Regions from separate parts of the Staphylococcus sp. FSL K6-0223 genome, predicted to be linked through region 1. Evidence: riboswitches for the same ligand, from Rfam matches in the RefSeq annotation. Region 1 holds a riboswitch; each other region holds the start of a gene.

Region 1 (3,310 bases):
AGGTTTTCCCTGAATGCTACTTGGTGTTGTTAATGGTCCATCAACTTGAAAATATTTGCCATTGTGGTGAAGCGGTTTGATATTGCGATTTATCATTGTATGATGATGCCGATTGGGTTTGAAATCTTCAGTATGCCAAGAATCAAACAATCCATTCATGACTTGAGCAAACTCTTCAGCTTTTTTATAGCGTTCATCATGATTGGGTAGATGTTCCATGCTGTGATTTTGAGCTTCGGCATCTGTCATGGAAGTGACTAAATTCCATCCCACTCGTCCACCACTAATATGTTCTAAACTAAGTAACTGACGTGCTGCAGTGAATGGATTAGAAAATGTACTTGAAATGGTAGGAACTAATCCAACATGTTGTGTGACTTGAGATATAGCAGTTAAGTTAATCAGTGGATCAAACCAAAAACTTGGCATAGAAGTATAGCTAGGAATAAAAGACTGATTATCTGCGAAAAAGACTACATCTAACAACCCTTTTTCAGATAACTGAGCTAATTCTTGATAGTATTGAATATCACCGATACGTTCAATACTTGAATTGGGAAGTTGCCAAGCAGCTTGATGATGACCACATCCATAGATTAATACGCCGAGATGAAGTTGATGTTGATGAGTCAATTTAATTTCTCACTCCAATGTTTATTTTATTTCTATTCTAAGATAAGGAAGACCAGTTATATATTAATTCATGGTTAAACCACCATCGACAGTAATATTTTGACCAGTCATACCATCTGCTGCTTCGCTACTTAAATAAGCGACCATATTAGCAACATCTTGTGGGGTAGTCACTTTACGTAATGGAGTCGTCTGTGCAATTAAATCAAAAACGTCTGGTGTAGTGACAGCACTAGCATCAGTTGTTTTAAGCAATCCGCCTGACACTACATTAGCAGTAATACCATATTGCCCTAATTCGGCTGCAATATTACGTGTGAACCCAATCAACCCAGCTTTAGCTGTTGTGTATTCATGATATGGTACAACAGGATGTTGATATAAGTTTGTGCCAATACTTACAATGGTGCCAGAACCACGCTCTATAAATTGTGGAATGACACTTTGAGTAACATTAAAAGCGCCTTTTAGTGTACCATCAATTTGTTGTTGGTAGTCTTCCCATGATAAGTCTTTAAATGCCTTTTGCGCATTTGGATCAAATTTAAAATTAACTAATGCATTATTGACAACAACGTCAATTTTTCCAAAATGATGTGTTGCCTCATTAACTAAACGATCGACTTCGTCACGTTGTGTGACATCTGCTTGTAAAGCAATGGCGTTTTCACCAATCTCATGTGCTAATTGTTCAGCTGCTTCACGACTTTGATTGTAATTAATGATAACTTCAAATCCTTGTTTAGCTAATGTTTTTGCAATGACCGCTCCTAAACCACGGCTACTTCCAGTTACTAATACTGTTCTCGTCATAAATATCGTGCCTCCATTTACTTCATTTACAGCAAAAAAATATGCAACCTTCACATTAGGAAAGTTGCATTAAAATAGATATATCATTATTGAGAACAGTTTGACACATCTCAACAGGTCATCTTATTTTATACGACACTTTCCTACGCTAGTATAAGCTAGTTCAGGTTCAAAGGGTTTGAGGTTACACCTCATCTCAGTTTTAAAACACCCCTAGTGCATATGATTTAACTATAGTTTCACTTTATGACTTCTATTATGAGAAGTCAAGCGCTTCCATATAATATTCAACAACATAAAAAATATCATCAAATTTAAAGATAATATTTTATATAATTTATTTATATAATAAATTTAAATATGATAATTGAAAATTAGATATTCTGTGTTTAAAATAAATAAGGCACAAGACATGTACATCATAGAATAGATTAGTTATCCAACGTTAAATGAAAGTTTAACGTTTTTTTATTTTAAAAAATAAGGAGATCGACATTTATTATGAATTGGTTAGCAATTATTTTATTTTTAGCCGTTGTTATTGGAGTCAGCCTTTATGCATTTTGGCGTTCAAGGAAAATAAAGACTGATAGTGCAGGTGGCTATTTTATGGGAGGCAATAGTTTAACAGGATTTACGATTGCCTCAACAATTATTATGACCAACCTATCTACAGAACAAATTGTAGGACAGAATGGTCAAAGTTATGGCAAGGGTATGGAAGTTATGGCTTGGGAAGTCACAGCTGCTGTAGCCGTTGTCTTACTTGCATGGATATTCTTACCCAAATATTTAAGGTACGGTGTGGATACCATTTCTGAATTACTTGAAATGCGTTATGGTACCTTTACTAAACGCTTCGTTTCTATATTGTTTATTTTCACTTATGTTGTATCATTTTTACCAGTTGTCTTATATTCTGGTTCATTAGTATTTAATAAAATGTTTAGTATTGGGGAATACTTAGGAGTAAGTGATGCCACAGCAACGATTATTATTGCATTTGTCATTGGTGCAGTAGGTGTTATCTATTTATTTATCGGTGGTTTGTCACTGAGCGCATTTAGTGATTCAATCTATGGTGTCGGATTAATTATAGGTGGTTTGATTATTACAATTTTAGGTTTACATCATTTAGGTGATGGGAATTTTGTAAAAGGATTCGACCACATGGTCCAACGTACGCCTGAAAAACTAAACGCTTTTGGGGCCATTGATTCAGATGTTGTTCCATGGCCAACATTATTCTTTGGTATGTTCTTTAATAATTTATTCTTTTGGTGTGCGAACCAAATGATTGTACAAAAAGCCTTAGCTGGTAAGAATTTAAAAGAATCACAAAAAGGTGCGATATATTTAAGTTTATTTAAAGTATTTGGTCCTATTTTTACGGTGATTCCTGGTGTTATTGCATATAATTATTTCAACGGAGGTATAACATCTAATGATAATGCATATCCTGCATTGATTCAGGCGATTTTACCTGATTGGGGTTATGGTCTATTCGGGGCAGTTATTTTTGGAGCTATATTAAGTTCATTTGTTGGATCATTAAACAGTACAACAACACTCTTTACTTTAGACTTTTATAAACCTATTTTTGGTAAGCGTGCTTCGGATCAACATATTGCACGTGTCGGGCATATCGCGACAGTTGTGATTGGTGTTATTGTAGTAGGTATATCTCCACTTATTGCACTTTTCCCAAGTGGATTATATGCGATTGTGCAACAGTTCAATGGTGTATATAGTATGCCGGTACTTGCACTGGTCTTAGTTGCATTTTATTCTAAGCATACATCTAAACTAGGCGCTAAAGTAGCTTTAGTTACACACATTGTGTTATATGCTGCAATTAGTTTTA
Region 2 (3,310 bases), 160 kb from region 1:
AGCACGTAATATGGCTAAAGATAAGGACCTTGATATCACAAGAATTAAAGGTACAGGTGGAAATGATCGTATTACAAAATTAGATATTCAACGTGTAGACTCAGAAGGCTATGATTATGAAGGTGAAGCGGATACGTCTAACGAAAATGCATCTTCAACGCCACAAAACTTCGATGTGTCTAGCATTGGTGAAGGTCTGAATCCAATGCGTCAACGTATTGCTCAAAATATGCGACAAAGTCTTAATAATACTGCTCAATTAACATTACATCGCAAAGTCAATGCAGATCGTTTATTAGACTTTAAAGCTCGATTATCTGAAGAATTAAAAGATGCAGATCAAGATGTAAAATTGACAGTCACAGCTTTATTAGCTAAAGCAGTAGTCCTAGCACTTAAAGAATATGGCGCAATGAATGCTCGTTATGAAAACGGTGAATTAACAGAATACGATGATGTACATTTAGGTATTGCGACATCACTTGAAGATGGTCTTATGGTGCCAGTCATTGACAATGCAGATACTAAAAGTATTGGCACTTTAGCAAAAGAAATTAAAACATCAGCTGAAGCAGTACGGGAAGGAAATACAGGTGACGTTCAACTTAGTGGCGCGACATTTACAATTACGAATATGGGTGCAAGTGGTATCGAATACTTCACACCAATTTTAAATTTAGGTGAAACAGGTATCTTAGGTGTCGGTGCTCTAGCTAAAGAACTTGTGCTTGAAGGAGATCAGGTAAAACAAGTCTCTCGTATCCCATTAAGTTTAACTTTCGATCATCAAATCTTAGATGGCGCAGGCGCAGCTGATTTCTTAAAAGTACTTGCTAAATATATTGAAAATCCATATTTATTGATGTTATAAAAAACATGAAACATCAATTTAATGAATAACCCCCAATTTTGGGGGTTATTGTATTATGTAAGCTAACAACAAATATAATAGAGGAGTGGTTCATTATGTCAGAAAATCAAAATCAAGGTTGTATAAAATGTGGTCATACAGAAGTAGAAGAAGGTACATTATCTGCAACAGGATCAGGATTGTCTAAATTTTTAGATGTACAACATAATAATTTTAAGACGATAACTTGTAAAAATTGTGGATATACCGAATTTTATAAACAAGATAGAAACAGAAGTAGAGACTTTATTGATTTGTTCTTTGGAGGATAAGTCAAAAAAATAGGACAGCAGTAACCCTTGTGGTTGCTGCTTTTTCAATCTTTAAGTAAGACTTCGGGTCGTGTGAAGTTAGACTTTCGGATGTCTAAAAGTTATAAAAAATATTTAATATATTGACTTGATATTCTTGGAATTTTAAGTCATTGTATAAGTATAGGTTAAGTAACCTATAATTTAATAATCTCTGCTAGGGGTGCTTTATATTGCTGAAAGGAACATCATGTTCCAACCCTTTGAACCTGATCTAGTTAATACTAGCGTAGGGAAGCCAGTGAGTCACTTTACAATGACATATGGATGTTTTCATAATTTGATGAAAAGGTCAATTTAACGATGAATCATTTTCTTCATTATGATACTTACATATATTTTCGTATATATTCACTTATTCTTATGCATTCAGTATTAAGCTGAATGCTTTTTTATGAATCATATAATCAGTGATATTTAGACCCTTCTAGTAACCTAACTTAGGAGGCATTGTTAATGAAACAAGAAAAAATCAATTTTAAAAGAACTTTTCCAGCAAGTAAACGTATTTTTAAAAAAGGTGAAGGTAATGATAGTGATATTTTTGTACCATTTCGAGAAATTGAACTTTCTGACACCCAATTAGAACAACGTAGTTTTCAAAATGAACCTGTCGTAGTGTACGATACAGCAGGTCCTTATCATGATGACAGTTATGTGGTTGATATCAATCACGGACTTCCAAAGGTTCGCGATGCATGGATTGAAGCACGTGAAGACGTTGAACATTATGAAGGTCGCCGTATTCAATCGATTGATAACGGTTTTTCAAAAGAAGGACATAAAAACTATGTAGCTCATCCATTCGAATATCAACCAAGACGTGGCAGTAAAGATACACCAGTTACACAAATGTACTACGCTAAACAAGGGATTATCACTAAAGAAATGAAATTTGTAGCAATTAGAGAACAAGTGGAACCAGAATTTGTAAGGGAAGAAATTGCGAGAGGACGCGCGATTATTCCTAATAATATCAATCATCCTGAATCTGAACCAATGATTATTGGTAAAAACTTCTCTGTAAAAATCAACGCGAACATTGGTAACTCTATTGTGTCTTCATCTATTGAAGCAGAAATTGAAAAATTAGTTTGGGCCACACATTGGGGTGCAGATACGATTATGGATTTATCTACAGGAAAAAATATCCATACAACTCGTGAGTATCTCTTACGTAACTCACCTGTACCAGTAGGAACAGTGCCCATCTATCAAGCGTTAGAAAAAGTAAATGGGGTGGCAGAAGATTTAACATGGGAAGCGTATAGAGATACATTAATTGAACAAGCTGAACAAGGGGTCGATTATTTTACTATTCACGCAGGATTACGTCTTCACTATATTCCATTAACTGTTGATCGTTTAACTGGGATTGTTTCTCGTGGTGGCTCAATTATTGCACAATGGTGTCTTGCACATCACGAAGAAAGCTTTTTATATACACACTTCGATGAGATTTGTGAAATCTTAAGTCAATATGATGTTGCTATTTCTCTAGGAGATGGTTTACGACCTGGTTCAATTTATGACGCTAACGATGAAAGTCAATTTGCGGAGTTGAAAACGTTAGGTGAGTTAACGGATATTGCTTGGAAACATAATGTGCAAGTTATGATTGAAGGTCCAGGGCATATTCCAATGCATAAAATTAAAGAAAACCAAGATTTAGCAGATTTTTATTGTAAAGAAGCACCATTTTATACATTAGGACCTCTTGTAACAGATATTGCACCAGCATATGACCATATTACATCTGCCATTGGTGCTGCTCAAATTGCGAGTCATGGTACGGCAATGTTATGTTACGTGACACCTAAAGAACATTTAGGTTTACCAAATAAAGATGACGTACGTGATGGTGTGGTCACTTATAAAATTGCAGCACATGCAGCAGATTTATCTAAAGGCTTACCAGGGGCAACAGAACGCGACGATGCAATTAGTAAAGCGCGCTTTGAGTTTCGTTGGATTGATCAATTCAACCTCGCGTTAGATCCTGATCGAGCGAGAGAATTTCACGATGAAACATTACCAGCAGAATCAGCGAAAATTGCACATTTCTGTAGTATGTGCGGACCAAAATTCT
Region 3 (3,310 bases), 480 kb from region 1:
CCACATCATTGGTATAACAGACTACTAGTGGATTCTCTTGTCTTATCTTTTCTAAACTATTCATCGTCTAAACCTACTTTCTTCATATAAGCAAAATGGTTTACCGGGCCGCGTCCTTGACCGATTTCAGGTGTATGTTCAATACTTAATGAAATAAATTTTTTAGCTTTTTTTACAGCTTCATAAATTGTTTTACCTTTAGCTAGTTCGGCTGTGATAACAGCTGAAAATGTGCAACCTGTACCATGAGTATGTGGCGTATTAAATCGCTTCTCTTCAAAAGTATAGACATCATCTTTAGTAAATAAAAAGTCTTTAGCATTATTTAAATCAGCAGAATGACCGCCTTTAATTACTACACCTTTACTTCCTATTTCATTTATAAATATATGACCTGCTTTACGAATATTATCTTCAGTATCAATTTTCAAGCCAGTAATTTCTTCAGCTTCTGGAATGTTAGGAGTAACGACATCCGCTAATGGTAAGAGCGTTTTCTGAAGATGTTTTTTTGTTTCATCATCCATTAAGGAATCACCACTTTTTGCTAGCATAACTGGATCGATAACATAGGGAATATTGCTATGATTTTTTAAATACGTTTGAATCAGTTCCATCGTTTCATGTGTAGCAATCATTCCAGTCTTAATTGCGTGAGGTAATTCATCATCAAATACGCTATCTAATTGTTCTTTAACCCAACTAGTTTCTAGATTATGGATATGTTGAACTCCTTTAGTATTTTGAGCCACAATACTTGTAATAGCAGCCATTCCATATACGCCACAAGCATGGAATGATTTTAAATCTGCCATAACTCCTGCGCCACCAGAAGGGTCAGTACCAGCAATTGTTAACGCAATCTTAGGTTTATTCATGATTTGCTCCTCCAAAATCCCATTCTTCATCAATGTATGCCATATTAAAGAAGTGACGTTCATGTACAGTACTTTGTAAAAATGCTTCTTTAATTTCTCTTTTTTCCTGTTCGGTACAATGTTCTGTAAGTTCATTTAACAAACGGTCAAATACTTCAATTAAAGGTGCCATTTCAGTGCTATAAAAATCAAACCACTTAGCAGTAAGTGCATCTCTATTAAGATTTGAATCTTCTAATCCCCATTTAGCAACCACTTCATATACGTAAGGACATGGTGCCATTGCAGCTATAGTGTATGCAGCATTTTCGTGTGTATAAGCATGATAATACATATGTTTAATGTAATGATCTCCACTAGGTGGCCACACTTTTTCTTTTACAATTTCTTCATAAGGTTCATTAATATAGTCCGCTAAAATTTCATGGGCTTCTACTTCGCCGTCTAACATAAATTCAATTTGCTCTACTAAGAATTTCACTTCTTTCATAGTAGGTGCTTTAGGAATAAGTAAAGCATATAAATTAGTAAATTCTTTTAAATAAGAAGCATCAGCACGTAAGTATTGGCGTACTGCTTGTTTTGATAATTTTCCCTTTAATAAATCTTGAATAAAACCATCATTATAAATCTCTTCAATAATTGGCTTTGACGCTTGCTTTAATTCATCTGAAAAACTCATTAACTATTCCTCCTTAAATAAAAAAACTACATTTCAACGTAGAAATGTAGTCAATATTCAAAAAAATAGAATGAATGAATATGTATTACTACTTTCCTACGTTGGCATTAACCAAATCAGGTTATAAGGGTCTGAATGCTTCATCTCAGCCATGTTCCATGGCTCCCCTAGTAGTCTTTAGTTTAATTTAACCATAACAAAACCATTGTTATAATTCAAATAAAAAAGATATTCATTGAAATAAGTTTAATTCATACAACTATTATTATAAATATAATAAATAAAGAATAGTACAGAAATCTTTCTAAATTCAGTCATTACTATCAATATATATAAAAATGCCTAAGACAACTCATATTGTCTCAGGCACTAGTAAATTATTTATTAAGTTTTACGCTGTAACCCATTGAGATGGACCTGCAGTATTATAAAGTTTTACTGCCGCAGCATCTTGAACACTTTCAGGTACTTGTGCTGGTGATACACCTTTATATTGTGCTGGTGCTACTGAATCCCAAGTAGATTGTAAGAATTGATATTTACCTGCTGCACCAGAAGAAGGGTTGATGGCATGAATATCTCCACCTGATTCGCGTTGAGCGATTTGTTGTAAATGACTATTTACATTTACAGATGAACCACTTGTTGATTGTTTAGGTTGATTTGTAGTTGCATTAGCAGGTGCTTGTTGTGTTTGAGTTGCTTGTTTAGTTTGTGTTGTTTTTGGTGCTTGTTGTGTTTGAGCTTCATTTGCATAGTGTTGACTTACATTTGAAGTTGAAGCTGATTGATTTATATGATTATAATTATTATTTTGGAAAGATACATTTTGTGCTGATTGAGTTGAAGCTACATTTTGATTAGCACTATTTACAGTTGAACCGTTTGATGGATAATATTCCCATTTAAAATATGTTCCATCTGACCAAAAATGATAAGTTTTACCATTTAAATTAAATTGGTAATTATAAGCTCCTTCTTGAATAGGATGTTGATTTAATGATTGATCGTTAGATTCCGCTAATTGAGCTAATTTTTCTTTATTAATTTGATTTTCACTTGCATCAGCATGACTTACGTTTCCTGCTACTAATCCTAAGCCTACTGCTAATGAAGATGCAATAATTGTCTTTTTCATAATAGTATAATCCTCCTAAGTCATTTGTTTTCTTAAATATTTTACGGATACTACTCTAACATCTAAAAAAGCTTAGCAGGTTACAGTGAAATAAAAAAAATATACTTATTTTACATTAAAATTACATAGATTTGTAAATAATTTTTCTTATATATATACTATAAACACTTTAATGGCAGTGTTTATTAGATATATAATAAAAGAACCAACTGTAATTACTTTGTAATATTTCAGAAAAATACACTGTCTTTTTTATCATTCAATGAATGAGTTGTATCTAATGTCTTATACATAGTTAAAGAGGTCGGAATATTTATACCGACCTCTTGAGTATATTTGAGTATAATTGAAAGACTTATTTTATATTAATTGGAAAGGTTTGGAGTATTAAAAATAGAGAGTTTTATTTTATATTCATTAATTCGAGATTATCAAATGGATAAGTGTCTGTATTTAGTGAGCTATCTGAGAGTTTTTCATTATTTAATTTAGGGGACATAAATTTAATTGTTTCAACATATAATTCTGTAACAAAGTGAGTTTGTTTTTCCTTTTCATATTTACGAGAACGCATTTGGCCAGTAATACCTACTAAAGATCCTTGAGAAGTAT
Region 4 (3,310 bases), 120 kb from region 1:
GATCTAATTCAAGAGATTCAAGTACAGATGTAATAGATTGTTCTGAATCAAAATTGAATGTGTCCCCATTAATGATACACTTCATGATTTAACCTCCTTGAAGCACTAAATGATTCATATCGACGCGGTTTAACACCGGTGAGTATCCAATTGGCGATATCACGACCAATAATAGGCGAAAGTAAAATACCGTTACGATAATGACCAGAAATCACATATAAATCTTCATCAATACGGTCCATTATCGGTATTTCTCCTTCAGTATATGGACGGACACCAGACCATTGTTTAATGACTTTGCCGTGTGCGAGTTCTGGTATACGTTCATTTGCAAAGTGGTGTAACCAAGAGATACCATCGTCTGTATTACCAACTGAATAGTTATCAAACTCGCTTGTGGCACCAATTAAGAAACGATTTGGATATTTTGGTACGATGTAACAGCCATTGGTCATAAATACGGTTTCTTTTAAATCCAAATGATCATTTTCAATCAGTAAGACTTCACCTTTTACACCGACTACATCTCTAGGTAATGAGTATTGAGTTAATAATTTAGATGTCCATGCGCCCGCTGCCACAATGACTTTCTTAGCTTGTAATGTGCCTTGTGACGTTTCAACATCGTAGTACCCATTTTGGCGATGAACAGATTGTACCTCTGTATTAAAATATCGCTTAATTTGACGTTGCTTTAAAGATGTAAATAAAGCTTTAGTGTAGTGATTGGCATTAATTTGTCCATCTTGTGGAATGTAAATAGCCATTTCACTTGATGTTACTGTACCATTCGTTAAATGAGTAAGTTCCTCATCTGAAAGAACAATGACGCTAGAATCTAAACCGCTTAAAAATTGATACTGCTTTTCTAAACTTTCAACATCTTCAGGACGATTAGCCACTTTAATTAATCCTGAATTTTGAAACTGAATATCAATACCTGTCTCATCTTCTAAATCTTGACATAATTGTGGAAAGAGACTTCGTGATTCAAGAGCAAGTCTAAATAAATCAGTATCTTCAGTAAATTCATTTTGAGCACCTAACATACCACCTGCTTTATATGATGCGTGTTTACCTGGCACGTCACGATCGATAAGTGCAATGTCAAGGTGAGATTGGCTTAATTGTCGCGCAATAGACATGCCAATCACGCCCGAACCTATGATTAAAACATCATGCATCTTTCAACCACTCCTTTCGCAACAGTTCAATTTGTTGTAAAGATGCGTTCATAAAAAAAGAAATCGCACAAATTCCTTTAAAACCATGAGGTAATTGAGGAATCGTTTTTTCAGTGATACCTCCAATGGCATAAATGGGAATAGGAATCTCTAACACACGTTGAATCTCTGCTTTTGATCGAGGCAATTGATTAGGTTTTGAAGGTGTCTTAAAAATGTGACCAAAAAAGACATAATCAAGATCGTGTTCATAAGCTGCTTTAACAGATTCAATTGAATGTGTAGACATACTTACTTCAATCTCTGGATGCGTTGATTTATAGCTAAATGCATCTTCATCCATTTCTCGAAAATGAATATGAGAGAGGTGAAGTTGTTCAAGTAAATGTACATCACTATGAATAATGATTTTTGATTTAGGGAATCCTTTTTCTATAAGTGATGTTAAAAATGAAGACAAATCACTTGATGACATGGGAGTACGAAACAATAAACCATCTATTCCATCCGAGATATCAAGAAAATGTTGTACATCATCATTGGTTAAATCTTTATATTTCGTTATCGCTATAAAAATGAACATCACTCCTTATTAAACAAAAAACGCTATTTCCCTGCAGTAGGGAAATAGCGTTTTGTTTAACTTTACGATATCCTAGTCGCCACTTTCCTACGCCAGTACAAACTGGATCAGGTTCCAGGAATTATAAAGTTCGTTCTTTACTCTCAGCCTTAAACAAAGGCACTTCCAGTGGATCGTTTATTCAGTTGTGTTTAAAATAAACATCAGCATTTTTGCTTCATTTTTATTCTACAACCTTTTTTAATAGAGTTCAAATACAAAAATAAATTAGATTTATAGTAATATATTTTTTAATCAAGAAACCACGTTTTATATAGCCATGTATAAATTAAATAAAAAATATTCAAAAAGTAATTGTAAACGTTTACAAAAACTGTTAATATTATAAAAAATATATCAGAAAGCCTATGAGATGAGGCTCGAAAGGCGGTTGGAAACAACAGGGAAAGACGTGATTGGGAGTTTTCATTGTCAACGTATAAGTAGAATCAACACAATTTTAAAGGGAAGCAGGAAAAATAATTATGGTACAAAGACAAAAGAAAAGTAAGGTTCGTTGGTATTTCGCTATCGCATTCTTTATTATTGGGGTTATTGCATATATGGATAGATCTAATATCTCATTTATTGCACCTCAAATGATGGAAGATCTTCACATGACAAAGCAACAATTTGGTTTATTAGCTTCATTCTTCTCACTGGGTTATGCATTGATGCAAGTCCCTTCAGGTATGTTAGCAGAGAAGTTTGGTCCGCGTAAGATGATTTCAATCGCATTATTATGGTGGAGTGCATTTACAATTTTAACGGGAATGATTAAACATCATGGTCTATTATATTTAGTACGTTTCTTATTTGGTATCGGAGAAGCGCCAATGTATCCATCTAATGCAGTATTCAATTCAACTTGGTTTGCTAAAGATGAAAAAGGGAGAGCATCGAGTGCGTTGTTAGCAGGATCATATTTCGGTCCAGTATTAGCACCAGTAGTTACCATCGCAATTGTTAATGCATTTAACTGGCAAGCTGTATTCTATATTTTCGGTGCGGTTGGTATTGTGATTGCAGCACTTTGGGCAATTATTGCTAAAGATTTACCTGAGCAACATCGCATGGTCAATGAAGCAGAAAAACAGTATATCATGCAACATCGTGATTTAGTAGAAACAACTAAATCCGTAGCACCTTGGAATCAATTTTTTAAACGCATGAGTTTCTATGCTATTGCAGGGCAATATTTCGTAGTTCAATTTGTTATTGCTCTATTCTTAATTTGGTTACCTACTTATTTAACTGAGCAATATCATGTACAATTTAAAGATATGACAATTAGTGCTTTACCATGGTTTATTATGTTTATTTTAATTTTATCTGCGGGTGCGATTTCAGATAAAATTTTGCATAGCGGTCAAAGTCGTTTTGTAGCGAGAGGGTTAATTGCAATTGTTGGCTTTATCGTATTTGCTATCTCCATCTTCTTTGCAGTTCATACACAAAACTTATATGTGACCATCTTTTGGTTATCACTTGGCTTAGGTGGTAT

The links. A riboswitch is a leader RNA that binds a small molecule or an ion and turns the genes downstream of it on or off. The one in region 1 is predicted to bind thiamine pyrophosphate.
Region 2: it holds a riboswitch for thiamine pyrophosphate, as region 1 does, so the genes downstream of both, thiC (phosphomethylpyrimidine synthase ThiC) here and MHI13_RS01460 (3-oxoacyl-ACP reductase) in region 1, are expected to answer to the same signal.
Region 3: it holds a riboswitch for thiamine pyrophosphate, as region 1 does, so the genes downstream of both, tenA (thiaminase II) here and MHI13_RS01460 (3-oxoacyl-ACP reductase) in region 1, are expected to answer to the same signal.
Region 4: it holds a riboswitch for thiamine pyrophosphate, as region 1 does, so the genes downstream of both, MHI13_RS02035 (thiamine phosphate synthase) here and MHI13_RS01460 (3-oxoacyl-ACP reductase) in region 1, are expected to answer to the same signal.

The regions. Positions count from the first base shown of each region.
Region 1 covers NZ_JBBOYX010000001.1:308,083-311,392, forward strand. The annotation lists gene MHI13_RS01455 (LLM class flavin-dependent oxidoreductase) at 1-633, opposite strand, end outside; gene MHI13_RS01460 (3-oxoacyl-ACP reductase) at 697-1,446, opposite strand; TPP riboswitch at 1,570-1,671, opposite strand; gene MHI13_RS01465 (solute:sodium symporter family transporter) at 1,948-3,310, shown strand, end outside.
Region 2 covers NZ_JBBOYX010000001.1:152,869-156,178, forward strand. The annotation lists gene MHI13_RS00695 (dihydrolipoamide acetyltransferase family protein) at 1-871, shown strand, start outside; gene MHI13_RS00700 (zinc ribbon domain-containing protein) at 967-1,182, shown strand; TPP riboswitch at 1,371-1,474, shown strand; gene thiC (phosphomethylpyrimidine synthase ThiC) at 1,678-3,310, shown strand, end outside.
Region 3 covers NZ_JBBOYX010000001.1:790,079-793,388, reverse strand. The annotation lists gene thiM (hydroxyethylthiazole kinase) at 1-64, opposite strand, end outside; gene thiD (bifunctional hydroxymethylpyrimidine kinase/phosphomethylpyrimidine kinase) at 57-878, opposite strand; gene tenA (thiaminase II) at 871-1,560, opposite strand; TPP riboswitch at 1,637-1,739, opposite strand; gene MHI13_RS03860 (transglycosylase family protein) at 1,952-2,698, opposite strand; gene MHI13_RS03855 (single-stranded DNA-binding protein) at 3,102-3,310, opposite strand, start outside.
Region 4 covers NZ_JBBOYX010000001.1:432,216-435,525, forward strand. The annotation lists gene thiS (sulfur carrier protein ThiS) at 1-85, opposite strand, end outside; gene thiO (glycine oxidase ThiO) at 69-1,184, opposite strand; gene MHI13_RS02035 (thiamine phosphate synthase) at 1,177-1,767, opposite strand; TPP riboswitch at 1,835-1,944, opposite strand; gene MHI13_RS02040 (MFS transporter) at 2,292-3,310, shown strand, end outside.